Regions from separate parts of the Pantoea ananatis PA13 genome, predicted to be linked through region 1. Evidence: predicted binding sites of a transcription regulator. Region 1 holds the regulator's gene; each other region holds the start of a gene.

Region 1 (3,999 bases):
TATGGCTATCCGTAAGGCGCGCGATCTGGGTCGCCATATCAGCTACTTTGGCCCGGAGGCGAATGATTTCGGTCTGCTGGAGCAGACCTTTGTTGAATACGGTGATCAGGGCAAGGGCCAGTCACGTAAATACCTGCATACCTACGACGAAGCGGTGCCCTGGAATCAGGTGCCAGGTACCTTTACCCCGTGGCAGCCGCTGCCACCGGATACGGACGTGCTGTTTTATGAAGGACTGCACGGCGGCGTCGTGACGGCTCAGCACAACGTCGCTGAAAAAGTGGATTTACTGGTCGGCGTCGTCCCCATCGTTAACCTGGAGTGGATTCAGAAGCTGGTACGCGATACCGGTGAACGCGGTCATTCGCGTGAAGCCGTAATGGATTCGGTGGTGCGCTCAATGGAAGATTACATCAATTTCATTACGCCGCAGTTCTCACGCACCCATATTAACTTTCAGCGGGTTCCAACCGTCGACACCTCTAACCCCTTTGCGGCACGCACCATTCCTTCACTGGATGAAAGTTTTGTCGTCATCCACTTTCAGGGGCTGGAAGATATTGATTTTCCCTACCTACTGGCTATGCTGCAGGGATCGTTTATTTCCAATATCAACACGCTGGTTGTACCTGGCGGGAAAATGGGGCTGGCGATGGAATTAATTATGGCACCGCTGGTAAAACGGCTCATGGAAGGCAAACGCATTGAATAAAATCAGAGGCCGCGCTGGCCTCTGAATAATTACAGCTCGATAACTTCGTAACTGTGGGTAATTTCCACCCCTTTGCCTAACATAATGGCAACCGAGCAATACTTCTCAGCTGAAAGGTCGACCGCACGCGCCACGGCTTTATCTGAAAGTGCTTTTCCACTGACGATAAAATGCAGGTTGATGCGGGTAAAGATGCGAGGCGCTTCTTCCCGGCGTTCTGATTCGAGTTTTACTTCGCAATCAGCCACATCGTTGCGACCTTTTTGCAAAATTGATACCACATCAATGGCGCTGCATCCGCCGGCCGCCATCAGCACCATTTCCATAGGGCTGGGCGCTTTATCGCCGGAATTGCCGTCCATTAAGACCTGATGTCCGGACGAAGACTCGCCGAGGAATGTTAACCCTTCAACCCATTTGACTCTTGCCTGCATAATCTGGCCCCCAGAATGCCCTGTTTTTGCGTCAGAGTACGCTTTTGCCTGGTAAACAGCAATCCGGAGAAATCAGCCTTATTGCTGAAGCGAGACAACACAAGACAGTCGGCGAAAGCTGTGCTACAAACAGTGCTGAAAATATTTTTCGTCATCCGAAGACGAAGCCGGGAAGAATGATGCGCTCTGCGCAAATGCAGCCCGAATAATTTCCTGAATGGAAACACGCTTAACGCTTTCATCGCCTGGCAGGGAAACTGAGCCCTGTATTTTGGGCACGATTACAATAGAGGATAATAGCGAATGGTTCTCGGCAAACCGCAAACAGACCCTACACTTGAATGGTTCCTGTCCCATTGCCATATTCACAAGTATCCATCCAAAAGTACGCTGATTCACCAAGGTGAAAAAGCCGAAACGCTTTACTACATCGTGAAAGGTTCCGTCGCGGTACTGATTAAGGATGAAGAAGGCAAAGAGATGATTCTTTCTTATCTGAATCAAGGCGATTTTATTGGTGAGCTTGGCCTGTTTGAAGAAGGTCAGGAGCGCAGCGCCTGGGTACGTGCGAAAACTGCGTGCGAAGTGGCAGAGATTTCCTACAAGAAATTCCGTCAGCTCATTCAGGTTAACCCGGATATTTTGATGCGCCTTTCTTCTCAGATGGCTCGCCGTCTGCAGGTGACGTCAGAAAAAGTGGGAAATCTCGCTTTCCTGGATGTGACCGGACGCATTGCACAAACGTTGCTTAATCTGGCTAAACAGCCAGATGCCATGACGCATCCTGACGGCATGCAAATTAAAATTACTCGTCAGGAAATTGGCCAAATCGTTGGTTGTTCACGTGAAACCGTGGGCCGTATCTTGAAGATGCTGGAAGATCAGAACCTGATCTCCGCACACGGCAAAACCATCGTTGTTTACGGCACACGCTAAGCCTGACTGTTCACGGCGTGATGGCGACATTATGCCGTGAATGTCTTGTGTTGAGCCGATGTGGCGAAGAATAATCTATCACCCCGAAGTTAACTATGCGCTGCGCCAGACGCTGGTGTTGTGCCTTCCCGTAGCGCTCGGCTGGCTGTTCGGCGATCTGCAAAAAGGATTACTGTTCTCATTGGTTCCCGCCTGCTGCAACATTGCCGGTCTGGACACGCCCCACAAACGCTTCTTTAAACGCCTGATCATCGGCGGCAGCCTGTTTGCCCTTGGCAGTTTACTGATGCAGTGGCTGCTGCTTAAAGACGTGCCGCTGCCGCTCATCCTGTTTGCCCTGCCTTTGCTGCTTGGCGTCACCGGAGAGATCAGTCCGCTGCACGCCCGACTGCTGCCCGGCACGTTAATCGCGGCAATTTTTACCCTCAGCCTGATTGGCCGTATGCCCATTTACGTTCCGCCCCTGCTCTATATCGGTGGAACGCTCTGGTATGGCCTGTTCAACTGGTTTTGGTTCTGGCTGTGGAAAGAGCAGCCGATGCGCGAAAGCCTGAGCCTGATCTACCGTGAGCTGGCAAATTACTGTGACGCCAAGTACAGCTTATTGACGCAGCTGACTGATCCGGAAAAAGCCCTGCCGCCCCTGCTGGCGCGTCAGCAAAAAGCGATCGATCTGATCAACACCTGCTATCAGCAAATGCATATGCTGTCTGCGAGTCGCGATCACAGCCACAAACGCCTGACCCGGGCGTTTCAGGTAGCACTGGATCTGCAGGAGCATATCTCCGTCAGCCTGCATCAGCCGGAAGAGGTCCAGAAGCTGGTCGAGCAAAGCCATGCTGAAGCCGTCATCCGCTGGAACGCCAGAACGATTTCAGCCCGGCTGCGCGCGCTGGCCGACGATATTCTGTATCACCAACTCTCTGGTCGTTTCGATATGGACAAGCAGTTGGGTGCGCTGGAGAAAATCGCCCTTCAGCATCCGGACAATCCGGTGGGTAACTTCTGTCTCTATCATTTCAGCCGTATCGCCCGGGTGCTTCGAACCCAAAAGCCGCTTTATCAACGCGACCTGATGGCCGATCGCCAGCGTCGTTTACCGCTGCTGCCCGCGTTGCGGAGCTATCTGTCGCTGCGGTCTTCCGCACTGCGAACGGCCGGGCGTTTTTCCGTCATGCTGATGCTGGGCAGCGCCCTGGCCGTGTTCTTTTCGATTCCTAAGCCCTACTGGATTTTGATGACCATCATGTTTGTCAGCCAGAGCAACTACAGCGCAACCCGCGTACGTATTCAGCACCGGGCCCTGGGAACCTTTGCCGGACTGGCTATCGCGGCGGCGTCGCTACGCCTGGATGTGCCTGAACCGCTGGTGCTGAGCATCATGCTGGTGATTACCTTTATCAGCTACCGTTTTACCCGCCAGTTTTACGGCTGGTCAATAGTGGGATTTACGGTTACGGCCGTTTATACGCTGCAACTGCTCTCCCTTAACGGGGCACAGTTTTTACTGCCCCGCCTGCTGGATACGCTGATGGGCTGCCTGATCGCCTTTGGGGGCATGTTATGGCTGTGGCCGCAGTGGCAAAGTGCCCTGCTGCGCCAGAATGCCCATGATGCGCTGGAGGCCTGTCAGGATGCCCTGCGAATGTTGCTGGGCCCGGAGCAGTCACCCGATGCGCTGGCTTACCAGCGGGTTAAGGTCAACCAGGCGCATAACGCCGTATTCAACTCCCTGAATCAGGCCATGCAGGAGCCGGGATTTAATTCACGCTACCTGCAGGATATGCGCTTATGGGTCACGCACTGCCAGTTTATCGTGGAGCACATTAACGCCATGACCATTCTGGCACGCGAACATACCATGCTGCCGCCCACGCTGGCTGAGCACTACCTGCAATGGTGCGAGATCGCCCTGCA
Region 2 (3,999 bases), 1.4 Mb from region 1:
ATCACCAGAGACGATCGCTGCGCCAGGCGCGTAACAAGATCGGTTAACACCTGATTGCCGGAAATCGCCTGCAGCTGAATATGAAATGCCGCCGAGAGACGAATCGCCGCAGGGCCATCGTGATGTTCGATGGCCGCCTTTTCCTGGGCGACCAGCGCAGCCAGCCCGGCAAGGTGAGGCGGCTGCATATGTTCCAGCACAGCGGGAAGGTTGGCGCACTCGAGTAAACTGCGGGTACGAAAAATATCACGGGCTTCATCAACGCCGGGCGTAGCAACATGTGCACCACGTTTGGGCGTAAGCGTAACCATTTGCACCGCAGCAAGGCGCTGCAACACTTTACGGATGCCCGTGCGGCTGACGCCAAAGACCTCTGAAAGCGCCTCTTCCGGCAATTTGCTGCCGGGCGGCAGTTGGTGTTCAACAATGGCGTTCATTAACGCCTGATAGATAGGTTCATCTTTATCATGCAGATCGGCCGCCGTTCTCTGGCCCTTTTCACTCTTCATTACCTGCTCCGGTAAACAGCGTTGCGTCACTTATCGTATACGTTAAAAATAAATTTTGTATACAAAAAACAAATTTGGCCTGGATCCTGCAAAGTCATTTCACAAGGTTATTTTATTCATGTCTTTGAGAGGAGCAGGTTTCATGCCAAATCATTCAACGGTGAGTAGCACATCGGCCTCTGAAGCCGGGAAAGCATACAGTCCAAAGCTATGTAATGAAGACCTGGCGCCTACGCGCCATCAAAACTGGTCCTGGTACAACATCTTTTCTTTCTGGATGTCGGACGTACACAGCATGGGCGGCTATGTGGTAGCGGCGAGCTTCTTCACGTTGGGCCTGGCGAGCTGGCAGGTGCTGCTCTGCCTGTTGGCGGGGATCTGCATTGTTCAGCTCTGCGCCAACCTGGTCGCTAAACCGAGCCAGATGGCCGGTGTGCCTTATGCGGTTATTTGTCGTCAGGCATTCGGTGTTTTCGGGGCTAATATTCCGGCGGTAATCCGCGGCCTGATTGCATTTGCCTGGTACGGTATTCAGACCTGGCTGGCGGCAAACGCGCTGATGCTGGTGCTGCTGAAGTTTTACCCGTCGCTTGAAAGCCTGACCCACAGCCACTGGCTTGGTTTATCGCAGCTGGGCTGGTACTGCTTTGGCGTGATGTGGGTTCTGCAGGCAATGGTGTTCTGGCATGGCATGAGTGCGATTAAGCGCTTTATCGATATCGCAGGCCCCGCAGTGTATGTGGTGATGCTGGCACTGGCGGGCTGGATTGTATACAAAACCGGTTTCGACGGTATCTCCTTTACGCTGGCCAGCAAGTCGCTGTCGGCAGGCGAACAAACCTGGCAGATGATTACGGCAACGGCATTAGTGGTGTCTTACTTCTCAGGCCCGCTGCTGAACTTTGGTGACTTTTCCCGCTATGGCAAAAGCATGGGCGAGATCCGCCGGGGTAACCGCTGGGGACTGCCGTTCAACTTTCTGCTGTTCTCCATCGTGACCGTTGTCATTGTATCGGGCACTCAATCCCTGTTTGGCAAAATGATTACCGATCCTATTGAAACCGTCAGCATGGTCGGCAGCGATTTAGCCGTGGCGATTGGCTTACTGACCATGATCACCGCAACGATCGGTATCAACATCGTGGCGAACTTTGTCTCGCCTGCTTTCGATTTTTCAAACTGTTCGCCGCAGAAAATCAGTTTCCGCACCGGTGGCATGATTGCGGCAGTCGGATCGGTCCTGCTCACACCGTGGAATCTGTTTCAGTCTCCTGAACTGATTCACTACACGCTCGACGTACTGGGTTCGTTTATCGGCCCGCTGTTTGGCATTCTGTTAGCCGATTTTTATCTGATTAAGGGCGGCCGTATTTCAGTAGACGATCTGTTTGATGCCACACCGCAGGGGCGCTACTGGTATCGCGGTGGATTTAACCCGAAGGCCATTATCGCTTTGCTGCCCTCAGTCGCTATCTGTCTGGTGATCAGTTTTATCCCTTCCCTGCATCAGGTGGCCAACTTTAGCTGGTTTATCGGCGTGGCGCTGGCGGCAAGCTGCTACTGGTTAGTGGCGCGAGAAAAGCAGACCGAGCAGAAAGACCTCACTATGCCTGCCGGCACGGTGGTCATGCAGAAGGAATAACGCCCTGTTCAGACGCAGTATGACTGTACAATAACCATATAAACGACTCTGACTGGAGTCGTTTTTTTTAATAGCCGAACACCGGATCGCCTTGATGGCGAATACTGCCGACTGTTTGGCGCGCCAGCCCTGACCGCCCCAGATAATGTTCGTGGGTGAATACGCGCTCATCCTGTTTGCCCCCCTCTCCCTTTCGTGCAAAAGCGCCGTGTGCCCGTTACCCCCTGTCTTGACCTGCTAGAAATTTGCAGTGACAAGGCATTTAAAATCAGCGAGATAAGTCATTAAACCCTCTGCGTATCCCGGCGTCGCGGTAACGAAAGAACGCGGGATTCCCACACCCGATAACATTCATTTCAAAATAAAAAAGATTCAAAATGAAAGTTAAATGATTTATTTGTGATCTATATAAAATATTTATGCTTTTTAAACGACTATATTTTCTGCGTGTTAAGACCTAACCAACGTGAAAATCCGGGCAACCTTAAAAGGAGCGGCACATGATTGATGCAATCACCTTTGGTGCGGAATGGTTTATTGGACTGTTCCAGAAAGGAGGTGAAGTTTTTGTCGGCATGGTGACAGGAATTTTACCTTTGTTAATTAGTTTATTAGTCGTAATGAACGCGTTAATCCGATTCGTAGGGCAACATCGAATTGAACGGCTGGCACAGAAATGTGCGGGAAATTCTGTATCACGCTATTTGCTTTTACCGCTTATTGGCACCTTTGTTTTTTGTAACCCGATGACACTCAGCCTGGGGCGATTTATGCCCGAGAAATATAAGCCAGGATATTACGCGGCCTCGTCATACAGTTGCCATTCAATGAATGGGTTATTTCCGCACGTGAATCCGGGTGAACTCTTCGTTTATTTAGGGGTTGCCAGTGGCCTGACAACCCTGGGCTTACCCCTGGGCCCTCTTGCTGTCAGCTATTTTCTGGTTGGGCTTTTTACTAACTTTTTTCGCGGCTGGATTACCGATCTCACCACCAGCCTGTTTGAAAAAAAGATGGGCATCAAACTCGATAAAAACGTTCAGCTCTAATAAAGGCGGAAAATAAAATGACGACACAAATCCGTATCGAAAAAGGAAGCAGCGGTTGGGGCGGCCCTTTACAACTTGATATAACACCCGGGAAAAAAATTGTTTACATCACCGCCGGCGCCCGACCGTCAATCGTGGACAGGATTAGTGAAATCACCCATTGGGAAGCCGTAGATGGTTTCAAACAAGGGGAACCGCCAGCCGATGAAATTGGTCTGGCCATCATCGATTGTGGTGGCACGCTGCGTTGTGGTCTTTATCCCAAACGCGGTATCCCCACCGTGAATATCCATGCGACAGGAAAGTCCGGACCGCTGGCACAATATATCCTGGAAGACATTTATGTCTCTGGCGTTAAGCCTGAGAATATCAGCATCGTCAATCGCGAGGATCACGGCAGTAAAGACGTCATTCACACCCATGACGAAAAACGTGCTGCCCCCGCGCCCCGTGGCGCGGGCGCGGGCGCGGGGAAAGATTATGACTCGAGTAAAAAAATTACCGAGCAAAGCGACGGTTTACTGGCAAAAATTGGCACAGGAATGGGGACCGTCGTTGCCGAATTTTTCCAGGCCGGGCGGGATACTATTGATACCGTACTCAAGACCATCCTCCCTTTTATGGCATTTGTGGCGGCCATCATTGGCATCATCATGGCCTCAGGTTTGGGCGATATGATTGCCCACGGGCTGACGCCACTCGCCACCAATCCTCTTGGCTTAATCACGCTGGCCTTAATCTGTTCCTTTCCGCTCCTGTCGCCGTTCTTGGGGCCGGGCGCCGTGATAGCCCAGGTTAT
Region 3 (3,999 bases), on a different replicon from region 1:
CGGCACAAAATAAGGCGTAATCACCGAAACTGCGTCCACGCCCAGTTTTTCGATTTGTTTGCCCAGCCGAATGGTTTCGCGGGTGGAAATCTCACCAATATGCGCCACAACGTTTGCGCGCCCCGATACTTCATTAACACAGGTTTCAGTAACAGTGAGTTTCTCTTTCTCATTAAGGACAAAAAACTCACCGTTAGTGCCGCCACAGAAAATACCGTTGCCCGCATTAAGTTGGCGAATAACCTGACGCTTAAGTTCATCAAGGTTAAGTCCGCCTTCTTTATCAAAAGGGGTAACAATAGCTGTTAACACACCTTCAATTTTCTTACGCATTACCCACTCCTTTTTTAAATTAAATCCTGGGGAAAAGTGTCCGGTAAATTGCAGCCACATCCTGATGGCTGACTACGCAAGGCGAATTGTTCATCAATCGCTTCACGTTCAGAGCCGCTTCACTGAGGGAATCGATATCATCGGATGGCACACCCAGGGCTTCCAGGTTATCAGGCAGGTTGAGGCGTTTGACTAATTTGGCCAGATAGTCAACCAGCGCATGTGATTTCTCTTCCTGACTCAGCGTGGTATCGGCTTCCGGGATCAGATCCCAGACGTTGGCAAATTTCTCCACCGCAAAGGGCCGCACTACTTTCATGCAGGGCGCCAGCAGAATGGCGTTAGCGACACCGTGAGGCAGATGCCAGGTACCGCCTAAGGGATAGGACAGGGCATGAACAAGATGGGTACCGGCATGGGCAATGGCTGCACCGCCATAATAAGAGGCCCACAGCATTTCCAGCTTGGCTGTCAGGTTATGCGGTTCATTAACGGAGGTTTCCAGATGACGGAATAATTTATACAACCCCATGAGTGCAACATTGTCACCGACAGGATTCGAAATCGTCGCGGTGTAGCACTCAAGTAAATGGCACAGCGCATCAATTCCCGTTGAGGAGGCGATATGCGCGGGCATGCTGGTTGTCAGCTCAGGTATCAGGGCAACATAATCTGGCAGCATGACAGGCGAAATAATACCGACTTTGGTATTTTGCTCGGGAATGGCCAGAATGGCATTTGGGGTCGATTCCGATCCTGTGCCCGCAGTAGAAGGAATGAGCAGCGATGGCAAGCGTGCTTCAATTTTCTGACCGTCCAGCAGAGCCTTGAGCGAAGGACGGGACGCATGGCATAAAACCGAGAGGAGCTTCGCCACATCCAACACGCTTCCGCCACCAACACCCACGACCAAATCATAGGCCTTACCTGCCGTGCGCGTCAGCACTGTTTCAACGTCAGTATGCGTCGGCTCTGCCGGAACATCGTCAATGAGCTCTACCTGACGAGCATCCTGCCCCAGTAGCGTGAGGATCTGCGCTGTTGCCGGCAAATTCACAATGTTTTTATCTGTTAAAACCAGCAGTCGTTTTCTGCCCGCCACGACGGGCGCCAGTGCGTTTATCGCATGAGAACCGCTTAATATCGTGCTGTTAATTATGGCCACATTCTTCTCCCCGTTTATGACTGAAATTCATCATGCTGCTGTAGCGCAATCACTCAGCGACTAAATTTATAAATAAAATGGCGCTTTATTAAATTGATCTTGCTCACATATAATCGATTGTGATTGAATATAATCAAATGATCGAGCGGGTGCTTTGCACACCTGGTCGCTGTATGTAAATGCGCCTTTAGCTGAAGCCGTCAGTGAGCAGCACGCGATTTGCTGCCTGGTGCGTGTTCCGTTGGTGATGCGCAGCGCACCGTCAAATGCGGTATTACTCAGGTGCGGAGATTGCGACGGCATCGTGCGCGACGGGATTCAGAATTGAGGGCCGGGCGGGTGATTGTGCGCCATACAGATACTTTCCCGGTCGCGGCCGGAGTCTGACTGTATTGATTAAAGTCGGTGTTTTCGGAGATGAAACCACCCTTTCAGAAATATTGAGCTTCGTTGAGGAGAAAACAGGTGACGAATACTGTTGCTATAACAATGGGAGATCCTGCCGGGATCGGTCCTGAAATCATTATTAAAGCGTTAGCCGAAGGTGCATTGAATGGTTCACCCGCGGTTGTTATCGGCTGCGCTGAGACTTTCCGCCGCATACTGGCCATGAACATCACACCTCAGGTTGAACTCCGGGTGATCGACCAGGTTTCTGAGGCACGGTTCACGCCCGGCATCCTTCATATTATTGATGAGAAGGTGGCGCATCCCGAAGCGTTGCAATGTGGTGTGGTTCAGCCAGAAGCCGGTGATGTGGCCTACCGTTGCATCAAGCGCGCGACCGAAATGGCGCTGCGTGGTGAGGTAAAGGCGATTGCGACTGCGCCGCTGAATAAAGAAGCGCTGCATCTGGCAGGGCATCACTATCCGGGCCATACCGAATTACTCGCGAAGCTAACGGACACCAAAGATTATTCGATGGTGCTCTACACCGATAAACTGAAAGTCATTCATGTCACCACACATATTTCCCTGCGCAAGTTTCTGGATACGCTGAGTCAGGCGCGGGTGGAAACGGTGGTCAGGATTGCCGATACCTTTTTACGCCGGGTCGGTTTCAGCCAACCGCGTATTGCGGTGGCAGGAGTAAACCCACATGCGGGTGAAAATGGTCTGTTTGGCGATGAAGAGATCCGTATTCTGACGCCCGCTGTCGAAGCGATGAAAGCGCAGGGCATGGATGTGTACGGCCCCTGTCCACCGGACACCGTTTTCATGCAGTGTAACGAAGGCATGTACGACATTGTTGTCGCCATGTATCACGATCAGGGGCATATTCCGCTTAAGCTGCTTGGCTTTTACGACGGGGTGAACATCACGGCAGGATTGCCTTTCCTGCGTACTTCAGCCGATCACGGTACGGCATTTAACATCGCCTGGACAGGTAAGGCTAATCCGGAGAGCATGGCGATATCAATTGATATGGCCATGAAGATTACCCGGGAGTAATAATTTATCGAAAGCTAATGCTTTCTGGTCACTCAGGCGATGGCAAGACATCGCCTTTTCTTCACCGGGCTGAAGCGTCATCGCTGTCCACAACCCATCCACCTCAACACGTTACCTCCACTTCGCTTGCAAATGACTACGAGCAGATAGTCATGCTCTATTACATAAGTTCTCTTTATTTAAGTTTTGATCGGCAGCGACCTGCCTCAGTGGGATAATATGAATGGATTGTCTCAGTGCTGTAGCGACTTTCTTATTTCAACGTCATTAACATTCGCCGCTCAGTTAATAACTCGGAGATGTACATTGAAGTTTACGGATTTTAAGCAACCGGTGTGATTATTCATTTTTTAGGTGATCGCTGCCTCATATTATCTGGTTAAAAATTTCACATTTATTACCTATAAAGAAAATGGAAAGATAAGTTTTCATTGTTATCAACCTTAACCGACTTTTCTGTTTCTGTATGACCGACGGCCGTTACGCTAACGCTATGAATATTCAGCATGCATGGCCGATCTTTTTTTGATGTTTAATCATTTTTACGTTTTATACATTGTCAGAAAGGCGCGCATAGTGACGCGGCTATTTTCATCGCATGATAAATCCCGCATGATGGTGTCGTATTATTTCCACCTCAATTCTGAGGTTATTGTTATATCTTCCTGTGCATTTCATCTATGCACCAGACTTATTCGACGCGCATTTTTCTGCGTATGAAAATGGATAACTGGAGAAATAAACATGAACTATCCTGCCGAGCCTTTCCGTATCAAAAGTGTTGAAACCGTATCAATGATCTCACGCGATGAGCGTGTTAAAAAAATGCAAGAAGCGGGCTATAACACGTTTTTACTGAATTCAAAGGATATCTACATCGATCTGCTGACAGACAGCGGTACAAATGCCATGAGTGACAAGCAGTGGGCAGGGATGATGATTGGTGATGAAGCCTACGCAGGCAGTGAAAACTTCTACCATCTCGAAAAAACGGTGAAAGAGTTGTTTGGTTTCAAACACATCGTTCCAACCCACCAGGGACGCGGGGC
Region 4 (3,999 bases), 1.3 Mb from region 1:
GCTGAGCGCCTTTTCTGCCTGATGTTGCAGCTGACGCCAGGCCTGTTCCGTCAGTGTGCTCGCCTGATGATTCTGCAAAGCCTGCCGGGTATTCATCAGGGCATCAGTAGAGAGAAAAATCAGGCTGTCAGGCCGTGCCTGGCAGGTAAACGTAACGATTAGCAGGCAAAGTATGGCGGGCAATATACGCATCGGGCGTCCTCATGGTTTCATAAGCAGCGTCATCAGCCCTGCTCATCCAGCTGTAACGCAATATACAGCAGTAATCGATCGTCAAAATGACCAAGGTTCAGTCCGGTTAACTCAGCGATCCGATTCAGTCGATACTCCAGCGTATTACGATGAATAAACAGCGCGCGTGATGTTGCGCCGGGCTGGACGTTATTGCTGAACCAGGCGCTTAAGGTCCGGCGCAGTAAACCGTTGCTGTCCATGCTTTTCAGTTTTTCCAGCGGACGTGCCAGCTCGTTCGCCTGCCAGCCACCGCGTAAACTGTCCAGTAATACCGGCAGCATCAGATCCTGATAAAAATAGCTGCGGACGTCTGGCATGCGCTGCTTTCCAACGGCCATGGTGGTGCGCGCAGTGCGGTAAGAGCGGGCGATGCTGCCCGGACCGGTAAAGAAGTTGCCCAGCGCAATACGCATGCGCAGATGACCGCTTTCGTTCATTCGCTGCATCAGTTGCTCAACCCGCTTGCGATGATCGTGACGGTCGTAACGTCCGTGTGTGTTTAATGCCGGTTTCAGTACGACCATTTCGGTTAGCGACACAATGGCTATCAGGTTATCCCGAACGGGGGTGGTGAGTAAGGTTTGCAGCTGCTGTAATTCAGACATGGCGCTGTCCACGCCTAACTGCCCGCTGTCGACTTCGATCACCGCCACCACGCGGGGCTGATTAAGATCGATCCCCAGGCGCTGTGCCCACTCTGTCAGCTGTGGCGTCAGCGCATCACTTCTTATCAGGTTGAGCACCAGCTCTTCACGCAGTCGGCTGTCCTGAGCCAGCATATGTAATAGTCGGGCCTGCTCCAGCATCATCTCTGCCGCCATACAGACTAATTCGCCATAGTGACGCAGTGCGCCCGGCTCGCCTGTCAGGCCAATGACGCCCACGATCGCCCCGTCAATACGTAGCGGAAGGTTGATGCCTGGCCGCACGCCGTGCAGATGTTTTGCCACAGCATCGTCGATATCCACGATGCGCCCCTGAGACAACACCAACAGCGCGCCCTCATGCAACTCCCCGATGCGCTCCCTGTCACCACTGCCAATGATTCGCCCACGCGCATCCATCACGTTGACATTGCCATCAATGATTTTCATGGTGCGCGCAACAATTTCCTGCGCCAGCCGCGCGTCGAGATGACAGGTAGCCATCCTTATCTCCTGAGTCATATGAGAGGAAGGACAGAATAGCCGTGTGACACGCGGAGAACATTATGCATTCGCCCATAGCCGCGCCGGCTTTGGCAGAAATGCGGCAGGCATCACATTTGTGATCTGTGCCATAAAAAAGGCGGACCGAAGTCCGCCTGATAAGCATCAAGCAGTGATTACTGCATCAGCAGGTAGAGCGATGTGTCGCCACGTTGCACATTCAGCGCCAGTACCGGTGGTTTGGTATCGAGGATCTTGCGTAGTTCCCCTAAGTTGGTTACTGGCTGCTGGTTGACGCCAAGAATCAGGTCGCCTTTTTTCAGACCCACTCTTGCCGCCGCACTGCCCGCTTTCACGCTATCGACCCGCACGCCTTTCTCTTTGCCTGCGTTATTACTCAGATCTGCACCTTCAATGCCGGTGTAAATCGTAGCGGACTGCACTTTGTCCTGGGTGCTCTGCTGCAGCTGCACGGAGACATCCAGCGGTTTGCCATCACGCAGCAGGCCAAGCTTCAGCGTCGTGCCTACCGGTAAAGAGCCGACTTCAGCGCGCAGCGAGGCAAAGCTGGTGAGCGGCTTGCCGTTCATAGAAACGATCACGTCACCCGCTTTAATACCGCCTTTCGCTGCTGCGGAATTGGGCACGACCTGACTAACAAAGGCGCCGCGCTGCGCATCGACCTTCATCGCTTTAGCCAGTTCAGAGTTGAGCTCTGTTCCCATGATACCCAGCTCACCGCGTTTCACCTGACCATACTCCACCATCTGTGCGGTCAGGTTTTTCACCATGTTGCTGGGGATGGCAAAACCAATACCAATGTTGCCGCCGTCTGGGGCCAGAATCGCGGTGTTAATACCAATCAGCTCACCGTTGAGGTTCACCAGCGCGCCACCCGAGTTACCGCGGTTAATCGCGGCATCGGTCTGGATAAAGTTTTCGTAGTTTTCAACGTTGAGGCCGCTGCGTCCCAACGCCGACACGATGCCCGAGGTTACGGTTTCGCCCAGACCATAGGGATTACCGATTGCTACGGTATAATCGCCAACGCGCAAATTATCGGAGTCAGCCATTTTAATGGCGGTCAGATTTTTCGCGCCTTCCAGCTGAATCAGCGCTATATCCGAGCTGGGATCTTTGCCGATGACTTTGGCGTCGTAGCTACGACCATCGCTCAGTTTGACCTGAATTTTCGTCGCATCGTTGACCACATGGTTGTTGGTTACCACATAGCCTTTTTCTGCGTTAATGATCACGCCAGAACCCAGCGCTCTGAATTTTTGCTGCTGCGTATCCGGGCCTGCAGGCGCACCGCCGCCGCTCCCGCCCGCGCCCTGGCACAGCGGCGAGCCCATGAACGGAGAACCGTCCTGACAGAAAGGCGAATTATCGCCAAAAAATTGCTGGAACTGCTGCGGCATACGCGGCGTTTTGACCGTTGTACTGCCTTCCACGCTGATGCTCACAACGGAAGGCATCACCTTCTCCAGCATGGGGGCAAGGCTTGGCAACGGCTGGCTTGGGGAAGATGAAACGGAAGAGGATGTCTCCGCAGCGAAAGCACTCACAGGGGTCAGTGCCATGCCAAGACTAAGCGCCAGAGCGCTTAACATTAACGAGGTTTTTTTCATTTTGGTATCTCACAATGATGGATATACTGACCATTGCTGTGGTCGAATGTTGAGATAAATGTTTTAGCGCGAAGTTCCTCGAAAAGTTTTAGGCAAAGGTAAAAATTTATTCGCGCTCTTTACAATTCTCTGCTTATTCCACCGCCATCAAACGACGGTACTCATCCCAGGCATAGAGATCGGTCATGCCGCTAATGTAATCCTGAATCAGACGAAAGCGATAATAACGTTCCCATAACAAACGCTCATATTTGTGTTCAACAACCAGCGTGCGCATTTTATACAGATAGGCTTTTCTGTGCTTTCCGGAAAGTTTATGGAAAAGACGTGTCTCAATCGGATGGTTGCGCAAAAAATCTTCATTTATCAGTGTAGTAAAGTCTTCATAATTCAACATCATTAACGGTTGGTATATTTCAAGCAACCCCTTTATGACGCGATAACCCTGCAGCTCCAGCTGTTCAACTTCGGAATGATTAAACACCTGCTGCCGTGCTACAGTTTTAAATATTTGTAATAAACGCCCCTCTTCGCCGCCATCTTCTAATAATGCATGGTTGAAGTTTCCGTCAAAAATAGCGGGCAGATTGTCGATAAAACGTTTAACGGCATAGGTGACCAGAACGTTCTGAACATTAACCCGGAGGGACATGAAAAATTGATCGCTTCGGCTGCGGCGTTTTTTACTTCCTGCTTCGCGCCAGGCCTCACCTACGGTACGGCTGAACGCATCATTGTTATTTATTGGCCCCCAGGCTTTGCTGAGGAATTCATACAAACTGTCGACATTGAAAATGGCTTTTTCGACGGCGTCATCCAGATCGGCAATACAATATGAAATGTCATCAGCCGCTTCCATGATATAGGTCAGCGGGAAGCGATGATGCTCCGTCAGATGCGTCGCGGCACGGAGATCGCTGATATATTCCCGCTCAGACAAATAAAAGCCCGGCTTTTTCATTAATACGCTAAATTCGGCCGGTTTC

What was found. The regulator CRP, encoded in region 1, controls carbon source genes, mostly activating them, when cyclic AMP is high. The targets are predictions, from matches to a motif close to ATGTGANNNNNNTCACAT.
Region 2: srlA (PTS glucitol/sorbitol transporter subunit IIC) is a predicted target of CRP. The motif match lies at 2,549-2,566, and genes of this name have one in related genera.
Region 3: PAGR_RS21895 (iron-containing alcohol dehydrogenase) is a predicted target of CRP. The motif match lies at 1,590-1,607, and genes of this name have one in related genera.
Region 4: PAGR_RS17515 (CdaR family transcriptional regulator) is a predicted target of CRP. The motif match lies at 1,481-1,498, and genes of this name have one in related genera.

The regions. Positions count from the first base shown of each region.
Region 1 covers NC_017554.1:428,966-432,964, reverse strand. The annotation lists gene PAGR_RS01980 (phosphoribulokinase) at 1-712, shown strand, start outside; gene PAGR_RS01975 (OsmC family protein) at 742-1,146, opposite strand; gene crp (cAMP-activated global transcriptional regulator CRP) at 1,450-2,082, shown strand; gene PAGR_RS01965 (YccS/YhfK family putative transporter) at 2,141-3,999, shown strand, end outside.
Region 2 covers NC_017554.1:3,617,335-3,621,333, forward strand. The annotation lists gene PAGR_RS17215 (GntR family transcriptional regulator) at 1-509, opposite strand, end outside; gene PAGR_RS17220 (NCS1 family nucleobase:cation symporter-1) at 652-2,151, shown strand; gene srlA (PTS glucitol/sorbitol transporter subunit IIC) at 2,652-3,200, shown strand; gene srlE (PTS glucitol/sorbitol transporter subunit IIB) at 3,218-3,999, shown strand, end outside.
Region 3 covers NC_017553.1:78,095-82,093, forward strand. The annotation lists gene PAGR_RS21890 (dihydrodipicolinate synthase family protein) at 1-333, opposite strand, end outside; gene PAGR_RS21895 (iron-containing alcohol dehydrogenase) at 353-1,498, opposite strand; gene PAGR_RS21900 (D-threonate 4-phosphate dehydrogenase) at 1,964-2,950, shown strand; gene PAGR_RS21905 (tyrosine phenol-lyase) at 3,695-3,999, shown strand, end outside.
Region 4 covers NC_017554.1:3,676,524-3,680,522, forward strand. The annotation lists gene PAGR_RS17510 (alginate lyase family protein) at 1-192, opposite strand, end outside; gene PAGR_RS17515 (CdaR family transcriptional regulator) at 225-1,382, opposite strand; gene degP (serine endoprotease DegP) at 1,559-3,013, opposite strand; gene dgt (dGTPase) at 3,147-3,999, opposite strand, start outside.